Regions from separate parts of the Streptomyces sp. NPDC043876 genome, predicted to be linked through region 2. Evidence: riboswitches for the same ligand, from Rfam matches in the RefSeq annotation. Region 2 holds a riboswitch; each other region holds the start of a gene.
What was found. A riboswitch is a leader RNA that binds a small molecule or an ion and turns the genes downstream of it on or off. The one in region 2 is predicted to bind cobalamin.

Region 1 (7,119 bases), on a different contig from region 2:
GCCGGGCGGCCCGTTCGACGTCGGCGGCGGGCAGTGCGCCCGCCGGGGCGGGCCGGGACCCGTCCGCGACGCCGAGGTGGTGCTCGGCCCAGCGGGCCAGGCGCACGGCGTCCGCCAGGGAGGCGCGGGCCCGGTTCGCGAGGTCGGGCGCGGCGGGGGTACCGGCGGGCGGGCGGGGGGCCGGCCGGGTGCTCCGGTCCGTCACCGCCTTGCGGGCCGTGGCGACGGAGCGCGGAGAGACGAGTCGGAGTCTGGAGTCGCGAGCCAACTGCTCATCAGGCTTTCGGGACGTCACGGAAGCAGTCTCGCCCGTCACGGCCCGAAAGCCCAAACGGAACCGGCCGTTACCGCCGGACACCGAGGGGTCATACCGGGGCAAAGCCGCCTTCGCGCCACGGTGGCTACATCAGCGGGGTCAGGAACCGGCGCAGGCCCTCCTCGTACTCCGCGGGATCCGCGTTCCACATCGCGCCGTGCGGGGCGTCCCGGACGGTCCGCAGGGTGACGAGGTCCGGGCGCGCGGCGGCGAGGCGGCGCGAGGGCTCCCAGGGCGCGAGGGTGTCCTCGGGCCCGTGGAAGATCAGTACGGGCATCCGCAGTGCCGCCGGGTCGGCGCCCGGCGGCCGCCGGCCGGCCCGCAGCCCGGTGCGCCCCTCGGCGGCCCGCACGGCGAGCGGGAGGACCGCGGCCGGGGTCCCGCGGGCGGCGGCGAGGCGCTCCAGGGTGGTGCGCCAGTCCAGCACCGGGGAGTCCAGGATCAGCCCGGAGATCCGGTCGGCGAGGGCGGAGCGCTCGGCCGCGAGCAGGGCCATGGTGGCGCCGGTGGACCACCCGTACAGGACGACCCGGCGGGCGCCGAAGCGCAGGGCGTAGCGGATCGCCGCGTCCAGGTCGCGCCACTCCGACGCGCCGAGGTGGCCGACGCCGTCCGGCGGGACGGGGGCTCCGAGGTCGCCGCGGTAGGCGAGGTCGAGGACCGGCAGCCGGTGGCGGTGCAGGAAGGGCATGACCACCATGGGGTGTTCGCGGGTGCCGCCGAGCCCGTGCGCGGTGATCACCCAGGTGTCGCGGGCGCCGGGCACGAACCAGGCGGGCAGGGCGCCCAGCTCCCCGGGGACGTCCACGTCGGCGTGGTCGAGGCCGAGGGCGGCGCGCGGGTTGCCGGCGTGGATCTGCGGGGTGAGCAGGACCCGGGTGCCGGGGGCGAGGGAGCCGTGGGTGACCCCGACCAGGCGCCGGACGACGGTGTCCGGGTCGTGCGGGGCGTCGGGCAGGACGGCCCCGACGACCGCGTGCACACCGGGCGCGGCCAGGCCGTACGTACCGGGCCACAGGGAGGCGAGGGACCGGGTCAGGGCGACGCGGTCCGCGGTGGCGGAGTGGACGACGAGCTTCGGTCCGCCGGGCAGCGGGCGGCCGGGTTCGGTCCGCAGGGCGGCGTCGGCGGCGTACCGGCCGGCGGCGACGGCGGCCACCCCGGCGGCAGCGGCCAGTCCGGCGGCGGTGAGGGCGGCGGTGACGGCCGCTGCCGTCGTGGTTGCGGGGGGCACCGCTCCAGTGTCGGCCGGGGCGGCGGGCCCGGCCAGTGGAGGCGGTCGTTCCGGTGACCGGGGACGCGCGCCGGGCGGGCGTGATCCGGGTCTCACCCGGGGTCCCGGACGCACGCGACGGCGGGGTGGGAGACCCCCGGTCGGCCGGGGGTCCATCCAGCCCCTGACGTGCGTAAACAGGTGCATCAGCGGTCCAATGGGGACGAGCGCGGCGAACCGTCCCCGGATCGGTACACCGCTCCGCCCGGTCCAGTTCATCTTCCGTTCACTCAGGTTGCCTACGGTCGGCGAGCCACTGACGTCAAACAGAAGCCTGGGTAAATGGAGCACATAACGCTTCTCCTCGGGATCGTGATCATTACCGCTCTCGTGTTCGACTTCACGAACGGTTTCCACGACACGGCCAACGCGATGGCCACCACCATCTCGACCGGCGCACTCAAGCCCAAGACGGCGGTGGCCATGTCCGCCGTGCTGAACCTCGTCGGCGCGTTCATGTCCGTGGAGGTCGCCAAGACGATCTCCAAGGGCCTGGTCAACGAGCAAGGCATCCAGCCGGAGGTCATCTTCGCCGCGCTGGTCGGCGCCATCCTCTGGAACCTCGTCACCTGGCTGGTCGGCCTGCCGTCCAGTTCCTCGCACGCCCTGATGGGCGGCCTGGTCGGTGCGGCCGTCGCCTCCGCCGGTCTCGGCGCCGTCAACGGCGGCACGCTCGTCACCAAGGTGCTGCTCCCCGCGGTCGCCGCGCCCATCGTGGCCGGAGTGGCCGCGATGCTGGCCTCGCGGCTCACCTACAAGGTGGGCAAGAACGTCGACGAGAAGACCTCGGCCAAGGGCTACAAGGCCGGTCAGATCGCCTCGGCCGGACTCGTCTCCCTGGCGCACGGCACCAACGACGCGCAGAAGACCATGGGCATCATCACCCTGGCGCTGGTCGCCGGCGGTGCGCTCGCCCCCGGCTCCAACCCGCCGGTCTGGGTCATCTTCTCGGCCGGCATGGCGATCGCGATGGGCACCTACCTGGGCGGCTGGCGCATCATCCGCACCATGGGCAGCGGCCTGACCGACCTCCAGCCGCAGCAGGGCTTCGCCGCCCAGACCTCGGCCGCCAGCGTCATCCTGGCCTCCTCCAGCCTCGGCTTCTCCCTCTCCACCACCCACGCCTGCTCCGGCGCGGTCATGGGTGCGGGCCTGGGCCGCAAGGGCGGCGTGGTCCGCTGGTCCACCGCCAGCCGGATGTTCATCGCCTGGGGCCTGACCCTGCCGGCCGCCGCCCTGGTGTCCGCGGGCGCCGAGCTCGTCATGCGGACCGGTGACGTCGGCGTGGCCGCCGTCGCGCTCTTCCTCGTCGGCTCCTGCGTCGCCATCTGGCTCGTCTCGCGCCGCCAGGTCGTCGACCACACCAACGTGAACGGCACGCCGGACGCCCCGGCCGAGGCTCCCGGCGTGGTCACCACCGCGATCGCCGCCGTCGTCGTTCCGCCGCTCGCGGGCACCACCGCCGCGGTCACGGACGAGGCCTTCAAGGCGACCATCCCCACCCCGGCACCGGCCGCTCCCCCGGCCCCGGCGGCTCCCGCCGCCGCGGTCTGACCCACAGAGGAATCGGCAGTATGAAGATCGACTGGGCAGCACTCGGCTCCGTGTTCGGCGTCAGCCTCTCCGCCACCGTCGCCCTCGTGACCCTGTTCACCCTGGGCATCGTGGGCCTGTCGAAGCACGAGGCCGCGACCGGCCGGGGCGGCGCCGCCCACCTGGCACGCACCGGCGCCTACGCCTGCTTCTCGCTCTGCGCGGTGGCCGTCGGCTACGCGATCTACCTGATCGTCAGCTGACGCCGCGCGGCCACCCCCGCGCGTCCCACCCGCCCCAGCACGTCCGAAAGCTCCCTCCGGCCCACCGCCGGGGGGAGCTTTCGCAGGTCAACGGCAAGTTGACGGGCGTTCGCGGGGCGTGGTGGACTGCCGGAGCCAACACGGCGGCATGAAGAGGAAGTCCGGTGCGAATCCGGCGCGGTCCCGCCACTGTCACCGAGGAGCCGACGGCTCCCCGGAAGCCAGGAACTCTCGCCACCGGACACGTCGAACCAGGGCGCGGACCCTGAGTGAGGACCTACCTGCCACATGCGTGCCGATCGCGTTTTCGCGTACGGCGCGACGGCCGGCCTGATCGGCGACCGGATCCTCGGTGATCCGCGCCGCGGGCATCCCGTCGCCGCCTTCGGGCGGACCGCCGCCACCGTCGAACGGGCCCTGTGGGGCCACAGCCGGGCCCGGGGCGCCCTGCACGCCCTGGTGTGCGCGGGGGGCGCGGCCGCCGTCGGCGCGCTCGGCGCCCGCGCCGTGCGCTCCCGGCCCGCCGCCGCCCGCATCGCCCTGACCGCCGCCGCCACCTGGGCGGTGGTGGGCGGCACCTCGCTGGGCCGCGAAGCCCGGGCCATCGGGGGCGCCCTGGCCGCCGGGGACACCGAGGTGGCCCGGGAGCGGCTGCCGCACCTGTGCGGACGCGACCCGCAGGCCCTGGACGAGCAGCAGATCGCCCGCGCCGTCGTGGAGTCCGTCGCCGAGAACACCTCGGACGCCGTCGTCGGCGCGCTGGTCTGGGGCGCCCTGGCGGGGGTGCCCGGGTTGCTGTTCTTCCGCGCCGTGAACACCCTGGACGCGATGGTCGGCCACCGCTCCCCGCGCTACCTGCGCTACGGCTGGGCCTCGGCCCGGCTCGACGACGTCGCGGGCTGGCCGGGCGCCCGGCTGACCGCGCTGGCCGCCGTGGCGGCCGGACCCGACCGGCGGGGCGCCGTACGGGCCTGGCGCGCGGACGCCGCCGCCCACCCCAGCCCGAACGCCGGCCCGGTGGAGGCCTCCTTCGCGGGCGCGCTCGGGGTCCGCCTCGGCGGGACCCTGGCGTACGCGGGGCGCGTGGAGCACCGGGCGGTGCTGAACGGGGCGGCGGGCCGTCCGGTCGACGCCCCGGACATCGAGCGCGCCGTACGGCTCTCGCGCCGGGTCACCTGGATCTCCCTCGGGGCATGCGTGGCCCTGCGGTCGCTGGTGTCGTCACTGCGCGCGTCACGCCGCGCATCCGGTCGTACGACGAAGGGAAGCGCATGAGCGGCGCACGGCGCGGCGGCGGACTCCTGGTCGCCGGCACCACCTCCGACGCGGGCAAGAGCGTGGTCACCGCGGGCATCTGCCGCTGGCTGGCCCGCCAGGGCGTGAAGGTGGCGCCCTTCAAGGCACAGAACATGTCGCTGAACTCCTTCGTCACCCTGGAGGGCGCCGAGATCGGCCGCGCCCAGGCGATGCAGGCCCAGGCGGCGCGGGTCGAACCCACCGCGCTGATGAACCCGGTGCTGCTGAAACCCGGCAGCGACCGCAGCAGCCAGGTCGTGCTGCTGGGCAAGCCGGTGGGTGAGATGAGTGCGCGCGGCTATCACGGGGGGAGGCAGGAGCAGTTGCTCGGCATCGTCACGGACTGCCTGGAGCAGCTGCGGGGCACGTATGACGCCGTGATCTGCGAGGGGGCGGGCAGTCCGGCCGAGATCAACCTGCGGCGCACGGACATCGTGAACATGGGGATCGCGCGGGCCGCGCGCTTCCCGGTGGTCGTGGTCGGCGACATCGACCGCGGCGGGGTCTTCGCCTCCTTCTTCGGTACGACGGCCCTGCTGTCGCCCGAGGACCAGTCGCTGATCGCGGGGTACCTGGTCAACAAGTTCCGCGGGGACGTGTCCCTGCTGGAGCCGGGCATGGAGATGCTGCGCGGGCTGACCGGGCGGGCGACCTACGGGGTGCTGCCCTTCCGGCACGGGCTCGGCATCGACGAGGAGGACGGCCTGCGGGTCTCGCTGCGCGGCGCCGTACGGGAGTCCGTGGTCGCCCCGCCGGTCGGCGAGGACGTGCTGCGGATCGCGGTGTGCGCGGTCCCGCTGATGTCGAACTTCACGGACGTGGACGCGCTGGCCGCCGAACCGGGCGTCGTGGTGCGGTTCGTGGACCGGGCCGAGGAACTGGCCGACGCCGACCTGGTCGTCGTCCCCGGCACCCGGGGCACCGTGAAGGCGCTGGCCTGGCTGCGCGAGCGCGGGCTCGCCGACGCGCTGGCCCGCCGGGCCGCCGAGGGGCGTCCGGTGCTGGGCGTCTGCGGTGGCTTCCAGGTGCTGGGCGAGTCCATCGAGGACGAGGTCGAGTCCCGGGCCGGGGTCGTCGAGGGGCTCGGGCTGCTGCCCGTGCGGGTCCGCTTCGAGCGGGAGAAGACCCTCGCGCGGCCGAGCGGGAGCGCGCTGGGCGAGAGCGTCCAGGGGTACGAGATCCACCACGGCGTCGCCGATGTGCGGGGCGGCACCCCCTTCCTGGACGGGTGCCGGGTCGGTGAGGTGTGGGGCACCCACTGGCACGGGTCACTGGAGAGCGATGGCTTCCGGCGGGCCTTCCTGCGGGAGGTCGCGCGGGCCGCCGGCCGCCGGTTCGTTCCGGCCCCGGACACGTCGTTCGGCTCCCTGCGGGAGGAGCAGCTGGATCTGCTCGGCGATCTGATCGAGGAGCACGCCGATACCGATGCGCTGCTGCGGTTGATCGAGTCCGGCGCCCCGGCGGGGCTCCCGTTCCTGCCGCCGGGCGCGCCGTGACGGCGCCCCGGGCCCTGCGGGGCTCTCCCCCACCCCGCCCCTTCCCGAAACCGGGCTCCGCCCGGACCCGGTCCTCAAACGCCGGACGGGCTGACACCCTCCGGCCCCGCCCGCGATTGAGGCGCGGGGTCCGGGGCGGAGCCCCGGGTACGGTCCGCACCTTCGAAGGAGTGAGCAACACGTGAGCACCCCCTACCCGTTCACCGCACTGGTCGGTCAAACCGACCTGCGCCTCGCGCTGCTGCTCAACGCGGTGAGCCCCGCGGTCGGCGGCGTGCTCGTGCGCGGCGAGAAGGGGACGGCCAAGTCCACCGCCGTCCGCGCGCTGTCGACGCTGCTGCCGCACGTGGACGTCGTCCCCGGCTGCCGGTTCAGCTGCGCGCCCACCGCGCCGGATCCGGCCTGCCCCGACGGCCCGCACGAGCCCGGCCCGGCCGCCGCGCGCCCCGCGCGGATGGTCGAGCTGCCCGTCGGCGCCTCCGAGGATCGGCTCGTCGGCGCGCTGGACATCGAACGGGCCCTGTCCGAGGGCGTGAAGGCCTTCGAACCGGGCCTGCTGGCCGACGCGCACCGCGGGATCCTCTACGTCGACGAGGTCAACCTGCTGCACGACCACCTCATCGACCTGCTCCTCGACGCCGCCGCGATGGGCGCCTCCTACGTCGAGCGCGAGGGCGTCTCCGTACGGCACGCCGCCCGCTTCCTGCTGGTCGGCACGATGAACCCGGAGGAGGGTGAGCTACGGCCGCAGCTGCTGGACCGGTTCGGGCTGACCGTCGAGGTCGCCGCCTCCCGGGAGCCCGCGCAGCGCGTCGAGGTGGTGCGCCGCCGGCTCGCGTACGAGGACGACTCCGCGGGCTTCGCCGCGCGCTGGGCCGGTGACGAGGCGGACGTACGGGCCCGGGTGATCGCGGCCCGGGCGCTGCTGGGCCGGGTGGTGCT
Region 2 (7,119 bases):
CGATCACCGTGGTCGGCAACCCGGTCCTGCACCGCGAGTGCAAGGACGTCACCGAGTTCGGCGACGAGCTGGCGCGGCTGATCGACGACATGTTCGCCAGCCAGAAGGCCGCCGAGGGCGTGGGCCTGGCCGCGAACCAGATCGGCGTGGACGCCAAGGTCTTCGTCTACGACTGCCCGGACGACGACGGCAACCGCCACACCGGTGTCGTGGTGAACCCGAAGCTGGTCGAACTGCCCGCCGCATCGCGCGTGCTGGACGACTCGAACGAGGGCTGCCTGTCGGTCCCGACCGCCTACGCCTCCCTCGCCCGCCCCGACTACGCCGAGGTCGAGGGCCAGGACGCCCAGGGCAACCCGATCAAGGTGCGCGGCACCGGCTACTTCGCGCGCTGCCTCCAGCACGAGACGGACCACCTGTACGGGTACCTGTACATCGACCGGCTGTCCAAGCGCGACCGCAAGGACGCGCTGCGCCAGATGGAAGAGGGCACCCCGCGCTACGAGACGGTGCCCAACCCGTAGGACCCGTAAGGCAGTACGACGCAACCGCGCGAGGCCCCGCTCCGGGAAGAGGAGCGGGGCCTTCGCACGTGCGGCGGACGGGTCAGCCGCGCGACCCGTGGCCGATGATCGTCCAGCCGGTGTCCGTGGCGGAGGCGGTGGCCGCCGTACCGCCGAGCATCAGGGCGGTGAAGGCGAGGGCCGTGAGCATGCGGAGCGTACGAGACATGGAAACCCCTGTGGGTCGACTGCGGGGCCGGCCGGAGCGCTGTGCGGCGGGCTCTGGCCGGGTGGCCCCCACCGTACGTCAGCCTGCGTTGACGGGTGGGGGTGGAACGGGCCAAACGACCGGCGGAATCCGGTCAGGCCCCGCGGGGTGCGGGGCCCGGCCGGAGCCGCGGGCGGCGGACCGGGCGTCCTCGTCCTAGAAGTCCTCGTCCAGGTCGACGGTGCCCTCGACCGCGACCTGGTAGGCCGACGGGCGGCGCTCGAAGAAGTTGGTCAGCTCCTGGACGCCCTGGAGCTCCATGAAGGAGAACGGGTTCTGGGAGCCGTAGACCGGCGCGAAGCCGAGGCGGACCAGGCGCTGGTCCGCGACGCACTCCAGGTACGCGCGCATCGACTCGGTGTTCATGCCCGGCAGGCCGTCGCCGCACAGGTCGCGGCCGAACTGCAGCTCGGCGTCGACGGCCTCCTTCAGCATGTCGACGACCTGCTGCTGGAGCGCGTCGTCGAACAGCTCCGGCTCCTCCTTGCGGACCGTGTCCACGACCTCGAAGGCGAAGTTCATGTGCATGGTCTCGTCCCGGAACACCCAGTTGGTGCCGGTCGCCAGACCGTGCAGCAGACCGCGCGAGCGGAACCAGTAGACGTAGGCGAAGGCGCCGTAGAAGAACAGGCCCTCGATGCACGCCGCGAAGCAGATCAGGTTCAGCAGGAAGCGGCGGCGGTCGGCCTGCGTCTCCAGCCGCTCCAGCTTCTCGACCTCGTTGATCCACTTGAAGCAGAACTGCGCCTTCTCGCGGATCGAGGGGATCTCCTCGACCGCGTCGAAGGCCGCCGCGCGGTCGTCCGGGTCGGGGAGGTAGGTGTCGAGCAGCGTCAGATAGAACTGGACGTGCACGGCCTCCTCGAACAGCTGGCGCGACAGGTACAGCCGCGCCTCGGGCGAGTTGATGTGCTTGTACAGGGTCAGCACGAGGTTGTTCGAGACGATCGAGTCACCCGTCGCGAAGAACGCGACGAGGCGGCCGATCATGTGCTGCTCACCGGGCGTCAGCTTCGCCAGGTCGGCGACGTCCGAGTGGAGGTCGACCTCCTCGACGGTCCAGGTGTTCTTGATCGCGTCCCGGTAGCGCTCGTAGAAGTCCGGGTAGCGCATGGGACGCAGGGTCAGCTCGAAGCCCGGATCGAGCAGGTTCTTCTCGGCCGCGCTCTTGTGGGGGGAACTCATTACTGGCAGGCCTCGCAGGACTCGGGGTTCTCAAGGGAGCAGGCCAGCGCCTCGGCGTCGGCGTCGGCCTGCGGGAGCGCCACCGGGGTGGCGGCCTGCGCGGCGCGGGCGATCTTCGTCGCCGGGCGCGAGCGCAGGTAGTACGTGGTCTTCAGGCCCTGCTTCCAGGCGTACGCGTACATCGAGGACAGCTTCCCGATGGTCGGCGTCTCCAGGAACAGGTTCAGCGACTGCGACTGGTCGAGGTACGGCGTACGGGCCGCCGCCATGTCGATCAGGGCGCGCTGCGGGATCTCCCACGCCGTGCGGTACAGCGCGCGCACTTCGGCGGGGATCCAGCCGAAGCCCTGCACCGAACCGCTGGCCTCGCGCAGCGCCTCGCGGGTCTGCGCGTCCCAGACGCCGAGCTTCTTCAGCTCGGCCACCAGGTAGGCGTTGACCTGGAGGAACTCGCCGCTGAGGGTCTCGCGCTTGAAGAGGTTGGAGACCTGCGGCTCGATGCACTCGTACACGCCCGCGATCGAGGCGATCGTCGCGGTCGGGGCGATCGCGAGGAGCAGCGAGTTGCGCATGCCGGTCTCGGCGATCCGGGCGCGCAGCGCGTCCCAGCGCTCCGGCCAGTTCAGCTCGGTCGCGTAGTGGTCCGGGTGCAGGACGCCGCGGGCGGTGCGGGTCTGCTCCCAGGCCGGCAGCGGGCCGCTGCGCTCGGCGAGGTCGCAGGAGGCCTCGTACGCGGCCAGCATGATGCGCTCGGAGAGCTTGGTGGACAGCGCCTTCGCCTCGGGGGAGTCGAAGGGCAGCTTCAGCTTGAAGAAGACGTCCTGGAGGCCCATCGCGCCCAGACCCACCGGACGCCAGCGGGCGTTGGAACGCCCGGCCTGCTCGGTCGGGTAGAAGTTGATGTCCACCACGCGGTCGAGGAAGGTCACGGCGGTGCGGACGGTCTCGTCCAGCCGCTCCCAGTCGATCTCACCGGTCTCGGCGAGGACGAACGCGCCGAGGTTGACCGAGCCGAGGTTGCAGACGGCGGTCTCGCCGTCGTTGGTGACCTCGATGATCTCGGTGCACAGGTTCGAGGAGTGGACGACGGTGCCCGGCTCGGCGGTCTGGTTGGCCGTGCGGTTGGAGGCGTCCTTGAAGGTCATCCAGCCCTGGCCGGTCTGCGCGAGGGTGCGCATCATCCGGCCGTACAGGTCGCGGGCGGGCATGGTCTTGCGGGCCAGGCCGTCCGCCTCGGCCTTGCGGTAGGCGGCGTCGAAGTCGTCGCCCCACAGGTCGACCAGCTCCGGCACGTCGGCCGGGGAGAACAGCGACCAGTCGGCGTCGGCGTTCACGCGGCGCATGAACTCGTCCGGCACCCAGTGGGCGAGGTTCAGGTTGTGGGTGCGGCGCTGGTCCTCACCGGTGTTGTCGCGCAGCTCCAGGAACTCCTCGATGTCCGCGTGCCAGGTCTCCAGGTAGACGGCGGCGGCGCCCTTGCGGCGGCCGCCCTGGTTCACGGCGGCGACGGAGGCGTCGAGGGTCTTGAGGAACGGCACGATGCCGTTGGAGTGCCCGTTGGTGCCGCGGATCAGCGAACCGCGGGCGCGGATGCGGGAGTACGAGAGGCCGATGCCGCCGGCGTGCTTGGAGAGGCGCGCGACCTGGTGGTAGCGGTCGTAGATCGAGTCCAGCTCGTCGAGCGGAGAGTCCAGCAGGTAGCAGGAGGACATCTGCGGGTGCCGGGTGCCGGAGTTGAAGAGCGTGGGGGAGGAGGGCAGGTAGTCGAGGCGGCTCATCAGCCGGTACAGCGAGGCCACTTCCTCGACGGCCTGGACGCTCTCGTCCGCGGCGAGGCCGCAGGCCACGCGCAGCATGAAGTACTGCGGGGTCTCCACGACCTGGCGGGTGATCGGGTGGCGCAGCAGGTAGCGGCTGTGCAGGGTGCGCAGACCGAAGAAGCCGAAGCGGTCGTCGGCGCCTTCGGCGGCCGCGTGCTCGACGAGCGCGTCCAGCCGGGTCGCGTGCGTGGCGACGAACGCGGCGGTGCGCTCCGCGATCAGGCCCTCGCGGTGACCGACCGCGACGGACGCCGAGAAGGAGGTGGCCCCCTGGCCCGCGGCCTCTTCCGCGATCGTCAGCGTCAGCAGACGGGCGGCCAGCCGGGAGTACGCCGGGTCCTCCGAGATCAGGCCGGCGGCCGCCTCGGTGGCCAGGCCGCGCAGTTCGGCCTCGTCGGCCACGGAGCTGCGGCCCCGCAGCGCGGCGGCGGCGACCCGGCCGGGGTCGGTGTCGGCCAGGTCGGCGGTGAGGTCGGTGAGGGTGCGCAGCAGCGCGGCGCCGGGACCCTCGGTGGCCTCGGGCTGGGCGGACTCGGCGCGCGGTGCGGCAGGCGCGATGGTCACGTGGGGGGCTCTCCCTCGCTCGGCTCCGGACGACTCACGGGGCGGGGCGAGGGGGCTGCCGGGCGGGCACGGACGTGCGGGCCCGGGGCAGGGCTCGGCGCGTCTCCACACGGCGTCCACCGGCCCAACCGCGAGGCCCGGACGTATCGGCGTCCGGACCGGTCGGTCCGGGCGCACTGTCGGCAGGTCCTCGGACTTGCGGCAGCACCAATGGGTGGTTGGGTGCAGTTCATACCGTTGCGGGACAGTTCCGGATTCGCACCGGATTCCCCTGCGGCGACAGCGAGCACGAGCATACATGTGGGGGCCGCTCGTTGCGCGACCCCCACATGTTGTGTCGGCGCGGCTACAACTCCACCCGATGCGGCGGCGCGAGGACGGCCGGTACGGGCGTTCCGGCGCCCTCCGGGGCCCGGGTGGTCCGGCGGCTCCCGCAGGCCCCGTGGCCCCCGGCAGGGCCCCTCGGCGGTCCCTCCGGCGGGCTCGGGCAGGTCCCCCGGCGAGGCCGTGGGGGCGGCCGGCGACCGGCGACCGGGACCCCGCCGCCGACGGCCCGTCCCACGCGAGAGGCCGCCGGGTTCCCGGTCGGGGAATCCGGCGGCCTCCGGTTCGCGGTGGCTCCTCAGCAGCAGCGGAAGCCCTCGCGGGGGTCCGCCTCGCGGGCGTCGGTGCGGGCCCGCTCGAAGGCCCTGCGGGTGGGCACCTCGGCGTGCGGGTCGTGGGAGCGCGCGTGGGCGACGTACCGCTCGTAGGCGCTCTCGCCCGAGAACTCGCGGACGTAGAACCGGATCCGGCCCAGCGCCGCCCGGACGGCGCTCACGCCACCGGTTCCTTGACCCGGCCGCCGCCCGAGTCCAGACCCGCGGCGGCCAGTTCCGCCTTCTCGGCGGCCGTCGGGATCAGGCCGGCCGGAGCGATGATCTTCGACTCCGACCACGGGACCTCGGAGAGCTCCGCGCTCCCCGGGTCGCGGACGGCCTTCAGGCAGGTCCGCAGCGCGTCCAGCAGGACGATGACGATCAGGAGGGCGAAGACCGCGGAGAGGACCCCGTCGACCGTGGCGTTGGTGACCACGGTGTGCATCTGGTCCATGGTCTTGGCGGGCTTGAGCACCTTGCCCGCCTCGATCCCGGCCAGGTATTTGTCGCGCTGGGCGAAGAAGCCGATCGTCGCGTCGTCGGAGAAGATCTTCTGGTAGCTGGCGGTGAGCGTCACGGCCACGTCCCAGGCCAGCGGGACCGCGGTCACCCAGGCCCACTTGAGCCGGCCCGACTTCACCAGCAGCGTGGTGCAGACGGCGAGGGCGACGGCGGCGAGCAGCTGGTTCGCGATGCCGAAGAGCGGGAAGAGCTGGTTGATGCCGCCCAGCGGGTCCTTCACGCCGACCCACAGGAAGTAGCCCCAGCCGCCGACGACGACCGCGCTGGCGAACCAGACGCCCGGCTTCCAGCTGACGTCCTTGAAGGACTTGTGCAGGTTGCCCAGGGTGTCCTGGAGCATGAACCGGCCGACCCGGGTGCCCGCGTCGACCGTGGTCAGGATGAAGAGGGCCTCGAACATGATGGCGAAGTGGTACCAGAACGCCTTCATCGCGGTCCCGCCGACCACGGACGAGAAGATCTCCGACATCCCGAGTGCGAAGGTCGGCGCGCCACCCGTGCGGGAGAGCAGGCTGGTCTCGCCGATGTCCTTGGCCGCCTGGGTCAGCGCGTCCGGGGTGATCGAGAAGCCGAGGCCGCCGATCGCCTGGGAGGCCTCCAGGGCGGTGGTGCCGATCCGGCCGCTGGGGGCGTTCACCGCGAAGAAGAGGCCCGGCTCGATGATGCAGGCGGCGATGACCGCCATGATCGCGACGAAGGACTCGGTCAGCATGGCGCCGTAGCCGATGACCCGGACCTGGGTCTCCTTCTGGATCATCTTCGGGGTGGTGCCGGAGGAGACCAGCGCGTGGAAGCCGGACAGCGCCCCGCACGCGATGGTGATGAAGACGAAGGGGAACATCGAGCCGGCGAAGACCGGTCCGTCGCCGCGGGTGGCGAAGTCGGTGACGGCGGGCATCTTCAGCGTCGGCAGGGCGATGACCACGCCCACGGCCATCAGCGCGATGGTGCCGACCTTCATGAAGGTGGAGAGGTAGTCGCGCGGGGCGAGCAGCATCCACACCGGCAGCACCGAGGCGAGGAAGCCGTACCCGACCATCCAGATGACCAGCGTCTCCTTGTCGAGCGTGAAGACGTCGGCGAGGGAGGAGTCGGCGACCCAGCCGCCCGCGACGATGGCGAGCAGCAGCAGGGCGACGCCGATGAGCGAGACCTCGGTGATCCGGCCCGGGCGCAGCACCCGCAGGTAGAAGCCCATGAAGAGGGCGATCGGGATGGTCATGCCGATGGAGAAGACGCCCCAGGGGGAGTCCGCCAGCGCGTTGACGATGACCAGGGCGAGGACCGCCAGCAGGATGATCATGATCATGAAGACCGCGACCAGCGCGGCCGCGCCGCCGACGGGACCGATCTCGTCCCGGGCCATCTGGCCGAGCGAACGGCCGTTGCGCCGGGTGGAGAAGAACAGGGTCACCATGTCCTGGACCGCGCCCGCGAAGATCACGCCCGCGACGATCCAGATGGTGCCCGGCAGGTACCCCATCTGCGAGGCGAGCACCGGGCCGACCAGCGGGCCGGCGCCTGCGACGGCCGCGAAGTGGTGGCCGAAGAGCACCCGGCGGTCGGTCGGGTGGAAGTCGACACCGTTGTCGAGGCGTTCGGCCGGGGTGGCGCGGGTC
Region 3 (7,119 bases), on a different contig from region 2:
GCGTGAAGGGATCTACTCCAAGCAATACGCCATCGGGATGTGGGGTGAGTACGAGGTGCTCGACGGTCCGTTCATCTGAGCGCTGAGCAGAGCACCGTCTCTCGCTTAACAACGGGCCCACGGGTCAGGCCTGACTGGGCTGTCCCGTGGGTCCTTTGGCGTGTGGCGACGTACAGCCCGCCCTTCCAGGATGAGTGCGGTGTCCGCGCGGGCTGTGTCCAGCCGTTACTGCAGCCCTATTGCTTCCTCTTCGCGTTGCGACCGCGAAAAAGACCGCCCTTCCCGCCCTTACGGTGGGCGAGGAGGACGGCCTTCGTCGTTTTGTGCTCGGCGGTGAAACTCCTTGGCCGCCGGGAGGGCCCCGGCGGCTGCCGGAGTTACTCCGCCTCCGCCTCCAGGTTGCCTTCCGTGTCCAGGTACACCTGGCGCAGGGCTTCCAGCGTTGCCGCGTCCGGCTTTTCCCACATGCCGCGGGATTCCGCTTCCAGGAGGCGTTCGGCGATGCCGTGGAGGGCCCAGGGGTTGGCCTCCTCCAGGAAGGCGCGGTTCTCGGGGTCCAGGACGTACGTCTGCGTCAGCTTGTCGTACATCCAGTCGGCGATCACGCCGGTCGTGGCGTCGTAGCCGAACAGGTAGTCCACCGTCGCCGCCAGTTCGAAGGCGCCCTTGTAGCCGTGGCGGCGCATCGCCTCGATCCACTTCGGGTTGACCACGCGGGCGCGGAAGACGCGCGAGGTCTCCTCCACCAGGGTGCGGGTGCGGACCGTCTCCGGGCGGGTCGAGTCGCCGATGTACGCCTCGGGGGCCGTGCCGCGCAGGGCGCGGACGGTGGCGACCATGCCGCCGTGGTACTGGAAGTAGTCGTCCGAGTCGGCGATGTCGTGCTCGCGGGTGTCCGTGTTCTTGGCGGCCACCGTGATGCGCTTGTACGCGGTCTCCATCTCGGTGCGCGCGGAGCGGCCGTTGAGGCCGCGGCCGTAGGCGTAGCCGCCCCACACCGTGTAGACCTCCGCCAGGTCGGCGTCCGTGCGCCAGTCGCGGGAGTCGATCAGCTGGAGGATGCCCGCGCCGTACGTGCCCGGGCGCGAGCCGAAGATACGGGTGGTCGCGCGCCGTTCGTCGCCGTGCTCGGCCAGGTCCGCCTGGGCGTGGGCCCGGATGAAGTTCTGCTCCGCGGGCTCGTCCAGGCCCGCCGCCAGCCGTACCGCGTCGTCCAGCAGGCCGATGACGTGCGGGAACGCGTCGCGGAAGAAGCCCGAGATGCGCAGCGTGACGTCGATGCGCGGACGGCCCAGCTCCGCGAGCGGGACGGGTTCGACGCCCGTCACGCGCCGCGAGGCCTCGTCCCACACCGGGCGGACGCCGAGCAGCGCCAGCGCCTCGGCCACGTCGTCGCCCGCGGTGCGCATGGCGCTCGTTCCCCACAGGGACAGGCCGACGGAGGCGGGCCACTCGCCGTTGTCCGTGCGGTAGCGGGTCAGCAGCGAGTCCGCGAGGGCCTGGCCGGTCTCCCACGCGAGGCGGGAGGGGACGGCCTTCGGGTCCACGGAGTAGAAGTTGCGGCCGGTGGGCAGGACGTTGACCAGCCCGCGCAGCGGCGAACCGGACGGGCCCGCCGGGACGAAGCCGCCCGCCAGCGCGTGCACCGCGTGGGTCAGCTCGTCCGTCGTGGCCGCCAGGCGCGGGACCACCTCGGTCGCGGCGAAGGCGAGGATGTCCGCGACGCCGGCCGGGTGGCCCTCGGCGACCGCGGCGACGGCCGAAGGGGCCCAGTCGGCCGCCTCCATGGCCTCGACGAGGGTGCGGGCCACGGCCTCCACCTCGTCGGCCGAGGTCCGGGTGGGCGCGGCCTCGTCCAGGCCGAGCGCCTCGCGCAGGCCCGGAAGCGCCGTCGTACCGCCCCAGATCTGGCGGGCGCGCAGGATGGACAGGACCAGGTTGACGCGGTCCGGGCCGGCCGGGGCGCCACCCAGCACGTGCAGGCCGTCGCGGATCTGCGCGTCCTTGACCTCGCAGAGCCAGCCGTCGACGTGCAGCAGGAAGTCGTCGAAGCCGTCGTCGTCCGGACGGGCCTCCAGGCCCAGGTCGTGGTCGAGCTTCGCGGCCTGGATCAGGGTCCAGATCTGGGCGCGGATCGCGGGCAACTTGGCCGGGTCCATGGAGGAGATCTGCGCGTACTCGTCCAGGTGCTGCTCCAGGCGCGCGATGTCGCCGTACGACTCCGCGCGGGCCATCGGCGGCACCAGGTGGTCGACCAGGGTCGCGTGCACGCGGCGCTTGGCCTGGGTGCCCTCGCCCGGGTCGTTGACCAGGAACGGGTAGACGAGCGGGAGGTCGCCGAGCGCGGCGTCCGGCGCACAGGAGGCGGACAGGCCCGCGTTCTTGCCGGGCAGCCACTCCAGGTTGCCGTGCTTGCCCAGGTGGATCATGGCGTCGGCGCCGAAACCGCCGTCCTCGGCCGCGGCCTGGATCCAGCGGTAGGCGGCGAGGTAGTGGTGCGAGGGCGGGAGGTCCGGGTCGTGGTAGATCGCGATCGGGTTCTCGCCGAAGCCGCGCGGCGGCTGGATGAGGATGAGCAGGTTCCCGCGGCGCAGCGCCGCCAGCACGATGTCGCCGTCGGGGTCGCCGCCGGCCGCGGTGCGCGAGCGGTCCAGGAACATGTTGCCGGGCGCCTGCCCCCAGTGCTCCTCGACGCCTTCGCGCAGCTCGCCGGGGAGCGTGGCGTACCAGCGGCGGTAGTCGGCGGCCGGGATGCGGACCGGGTTGCGGGCCAGCTGCTCCTCGGTGAGCCAGTCCTGGTCGTGGCCGCCGGCCTCGATCAGCGCGCGGATCAGCTCGTCCCCGTCGCCGGAGACCAGGCCGGGGATCTCCTCGGCCGGGCCGAAGTCGTAGCCCTCCGCGATCAGGCGGCGCAGCAGCGCGACGGCACTGGCGGGGGTGTCGAGACCGACGGCGTTGCCGATGCGGGAGTGCTTGGTGGGGTACGCGGAGAGGACGAGCGCGATCCGCTTCTCGGCGTTCGGGGTGTGCCGCAGCCGGGCGTGGCGTACGGCGATCCCCGCGACGCGGGCGGCCCGCTCGGGATCGGCGACGTACGCCGGGAGGCCGTCCTCGTCGATCTCCTTGAAGGAGAACGGGACGGTGATCAGCCGGCCGTCGAACTCCGGCACCGCGACCTGGCTGGCCGAGTCGAGCGGGGACAGGCCCTCGTCGCTCTCCATCCACGTCTCGCGCGAACCGGTCAGGCACAGCGCCTGCAGGATCGGTACGTCGAGGGCGGCGAGCGCGCCCGCGTCCCACGACTCGTCGTCGCCGCCCGCCGAGGCCTCGGCGGGGCGGGTGCCGCCCGCCGCCAGGACCGTGGTCACGATGGCGTCCGCCGTCGCCAGCTCCGCGAGCAGTTCCGGCTCGGGGGAGCGCAGCGAGGAGACGTACAGCGGCACGGGCACGCCGCCCGCGTCCACCACGGCGTCCGCGAGGCCGTGCACGAAGGCGGTGTTGCCGCTCATGTGGTGGGCGCGGTAGTAGAGCACCGCGATCCGGGGGCCCGTGGCGGGCTCTGCCGCGCGCTCCAGCCGGCCCCAGGTGGGCGCGGCCGCGGGCGGGTCGAAGCCGTGGCCGGTGAGCAGCACGGTGTCCGAGAGGAAGCGGGCCAGCTGCTCCAGGTTGGCCGGGCCGCCGTGCGCGAGGTAGGCGTGGGCCTCGGCCGCGATGCCGATGGGGACGGTGGACGCCTCCATCAGCTGGGCGTCGGGGGCCTGTTCGCCGGTCAGGACGACGACCGGCCGCGGCTGGTCGGCGGCGAGGAGCAGGTCGAGCCCCTCCTGCCAGGCGCGCAGGCCGCCGAGGAGGCGTACGACGACCAGGTCCACGCCGTCGAGCAGCGCGGGGAGGTCGTCGAGGGGGAGCCGGGAAGGGTTCGCGAACCGGTACGGGACCGGGCCGTCGTCCGAGGCGCGGGCACTGAGCAGATCGGTGTCGGACGTCGACAGCAGCAGGATCATGCGGCGGCGGGCCTTCCTCGGGGTTTCCGCGCCCCGGGCAGTGAGGACGACGGGAGTTCCTGACTCACCCGGTGGCGCGGTGGGGCGCTGCCGGATTCACAGTGGCGGGACCGCGCCGGAATCGCACCGGGCTTCCTCCCATGTCGCCGTCCTCGGCGATGACGGGCCGAATGGCCCGTCGAGGGGCCATCTTAGGTGCCGGGGCGAGCGGATGGCAGGTGGGGGCGGTTCCCGGGGCGGATCGCTGGCGCGGGGCCGGGGTTTGGTGGTGCGGGGCCGGGTTTTGGCGGCGGGTGCGGGTGGTGGGGCCTGTGGTGTGCCCTCAAGCGCCGGGCGGGCTGGATTTGGTTCGGGTGGGTGTGTGGCCGCGGGTCGCGGGGCCTGGGGTGGGTGCCCTCAAGCGCCGGGCGGGCTGGAATTGGCTCGGGTGGGTGTGTGGCTGCGGGTGTTGGGCGGGCTGGGATTGGCAGGCGGGTGGGTCGTTGGGCCGGGGTGGTGGTGGCCTTGGCTGTGTTGGCGGGTGCGGGTGGTGGGGCCTCCGGCGGGCCCTCAAACGCCGGGCGGGCTGAATTTGGCGACCGGGGTACCGGGCAGGCCGGATCGGACTGGGGTGGTTGTGTGGCCAGGGTGTGGGGGCTGGAATTTGCTGCGCCGGGATGCGGGCAAATTCAGCCTCGCCGGCGTTTGAGGCGCCGCCGGAGGCTCCACATGGCGGCAGTCGCCAACGCACCGGCGGCTGACGGGCGCGCAGGCCCGGGCCGCGGGGCCGGCGGCATCTGGGCGTGCGCCGGGCCGGGTCGGTGGCATGCGGGCGTGCCGGGCTAGAGGCGGCGGCGTGCCGGGGTGCCGGGCCGGTGGCGGTGGCATGCGGGCGTGCCGGGCCAGGCCGGGCCGGGTCGGTGGCATGCGGGCAGGCCGGGCCAGGGTCGGCGGCGTGCCGGGGGTGCCGGGCCGGGGTCGGCGGCATGCGGGCGTGCCGGGCCAGGTCGGGCCGCGGCGCGGCGGCGCCATGCGGGTGGCAGGGCCCGGGCGGCGGCATGCGGGCGGGCAGGGTATGGGGCGGCGGGGCGTGGGCGGGGGGACGGGGCGTGGTGACGGACACAGGTCGGTGGGCGCCGATCGTGGGTATGCTCGCCGCCATGCCCCCGCCCTCTTCCGCCGCATCCCGGGACGAACCCGTCATACGGGACCGCGGCGACGCCTGCCCCGGCGCGCTGCGCCTGCACGCGGCGGACGACGGGCACCTCGCCCGGATCCGGATCCCCGGGGGTCTGCTCACGGCGGATGCCGCCGTCGCAGTGGCCGACGCCGCGGACCGGCTCGGCGACGGGCACCTCGACCTCACCTCGCGGGGCAACGCGCAGCTGCGCGGCCTCGGCGCGAGCTGCGGCGGCGAACTCGCCGCCCTGCTGACCGCCGCCCAACTGCTGCCCGCCGCAGCGGCCACCCACGAACGCGTCCGCAACATCGTCGCCTCGCCCCTGTCCGGGCTCGACCGGCAGGGCCGCCCCGACGTCACGCCGTGGGTCGGCGCGCTGGACCGGCTGCTGTGCGCGAGCGGGCCCGCGGCCGCGCTGTCCGGGCGCTTCCTCTTCGCCCTCGACGATGGACGCGGCGACGTGTCCTCGCTCGCACCCGACGTGCACGTGCTGGCCCTGAAGCGCGGAATGGCCGTGCTGTGGACGCACGATGACACCGACGCGGTCGCCGTGGGCCACCAGGACGCGCCCCGGGCGGCCCTGACGGTCGCCCGGTACTTCCTCGACGTGGTCCGCGAAGCCGGCACCAAGGCCTGGCGGGTGAGCGAGCTTCCCGCCGAACAACGCCCGGAGTCCGGGGAGTTGCTCAATCGGCTGCGGGAGCAGGGCATTTCGGCCGAGCGGGCCCACGGCTTCCGGCGCCGGACCGGACCCGGGCCCCGCCCCGGTCCGGTGGCGGGGCTGGACCCGGACCACGTCGCCCTCTCGGTACTGGCCCCGCTGGGCCGGCTGACCAGCGCCCAGTGGCGCCTGCTCGCCGCCACGGCCACCGCCGCGGCCGGGACCCTGCGGCTCACGCCCTGGCGCGGGATCGTCGTTCCCGGTGTCCGCGCGGCCACGGCCGCCGACACCCTCGCCCGGCTCGCCGACGCCGGGCTGGTGACGGCGCCCGGCGACCCGTGGGAGAACGTGAGCGCCTGCACCGGGCGGCCCGGCTGCGCGAAGGCACTGGCCGACGTACGGACCGACGCCCGCGCGGTCGTGGCCCGTTCGGGCGCGGCGGGCGGACCGGACGCACCGGCCCCCGCGGCCGCGGCGCTGCCCGTGCACTGGTCCGGGTGCGAGCGGCGCTGCGGGCACCCGCGCGCCCGCGCCTGGGTGGACCTGGTCGCCGGGCCCCGGGGGTACGGCGTCACCGTGGCCGGCCCGCGCGCCGGGCACACGGTGCGGGAGGACGTACCGGCCACCCCCGAGGACCTGACCGCCGCCCTCGCGGAAGCGGATGCGAAAGCCGCGTTCCACCAGCCCCACCCGACCCAGCACACCCAGCAGCCTCAGCGGCAGATGTAGTTCAAGAGATGAGCGAGTACACAGTGTTCGAGTACGAGAAGGACGGCGCCGCGATCTACCGCCAGTCCTTTGCCACGATCCGCGCCGAGGCGGACCTCGCCGGGCTGCCCGCCTCGGTGTCGCAGGTCGCCGTACGCATGATCCACGCGTGCGGGATGACCGACCTGACCAAGGATCTGGGGTACACGCCGGACGTGGTGCTGCGTGCCCGCGCCGCGCTGAACGCGGGGGCGCCCATCCTGTGCGACGTCCGCATGGTCGCCAGCGGGGTCACCCGCAAGCGGCTGCCCGCCGACAACGAGGTGATCTGCACCCTGTCGGACCCGGCCGTACCGGACCTGGCCGCGAAGATGGCCACCACGCGCAGCGCCGCCGCCCTCGAACTCTGGCGCGACCGCGGCCTGTTGGAAGGCTCGGTGATCGCCGTCGGCAACGCGCCGACCGCACTCTTCCGGCTGCTGGAGATGATCGAGGAAGGCGCGCCCCGCCCGGCCGCCGTCATCGGCGTGCCCGTCGGATTCATCGGCGCCGCCGAATCCAAGGACGCGCTCGCCGCCCACCCCTCG

Region 1: linked by a shared signal. The riboswitch ahead of AC0693_RS32555 (cobalamin biosynthesis protein) and the one ahead of AC0693_RS00225 (ribonucleoside-diphosphate reductase subunit alpha) in region 2 are both predicted to bind cobalamin.
Region 3: linked by a shared signal. The riboswitch ahead of cobN (cobaltochelatase subunit CobN) and the one ahead of AC0693_RS00225 (ribonucleoside-diphosphate reductase subunit alpha) in region 2 are both predicted to bind cobalamin.

The regions. Positions count from the first base shown of each region.
Region 1 covers NZ_JBWKDV010000013.1:52,463-59,581, forward strand. The annotation lists gene AC0693_RS32535 (hypothetical protein) at 1-295, opposite strand, end outside; gene AC0693_RS32540 (alpha/beta hydrolase family protein) at 402-1,550, opposite strand; gene AC0693_RS32545 (inorganic phosphate transporter) at 1,872-3,143, shown strand; gene AC0693_RS32550 (hypothetical protein) at 3,164-3,385, shown strand; cobalamin riboswitch at 3,491-3,638, shown strand; gene AC0693_RS32555 (cobalamin biosynthesis protein) at 3,674-4,660, shown strand; partial or broken gene AC0693_RS32560 (cobyric acid synthase) at 4,657-6,297, shown strand; gene AC0693_RS32565 (putative cobaltochelatase) at 6,359-7,119, shown strand, end outside.
Region 2 covers NZ_JBWKDV010000001.1:47,798-54,916, reverse strand. The annotation lists gene def (peptide deformylase) at 1-524, shown strand, start outside; gene AC0693_RS00235 (hypothetical protein) at 607-732, opposite strand; gene AC0693_RS00230 (ribonucleotide-diphosphate reductase subunit beta) at 928-1,956, opposite strand; gene AC0693_RS00225 (ribonucleoside-diphosphate reductase subunit alpha) at 1,956-4,340, opposite strand; cobalamin riboswitch at 4,505-4,636, opposite strand; gene AC0693_RS00220 (YbdD/YjiX family protein) at 4,963-5,160, opposite strand; gene AC0693_RS00215 (carbon starvation CstA family protein) at 5,157-7,119, opposite strand, start outside.
Region 3 covers NZ_JBWKDV010000006.1:432,165-439,283, forward strand. The annotation lists gene AC0693_RS21380 (hypothetical protein) at 1-79, shown strand, start outside; gene cobN (cobaltochelatase subunit CobN) at 378-4,004, opposite strand; cobalamin riboswitch at 4,045-4,176, opposite strand; gene cobG (precorrin-3B synthase) at 5,144-6,553, shown strand; gene AC0693_RS21395 (precorrin-8X methylmutase) at 6,562-7,119, shown strand, end outside.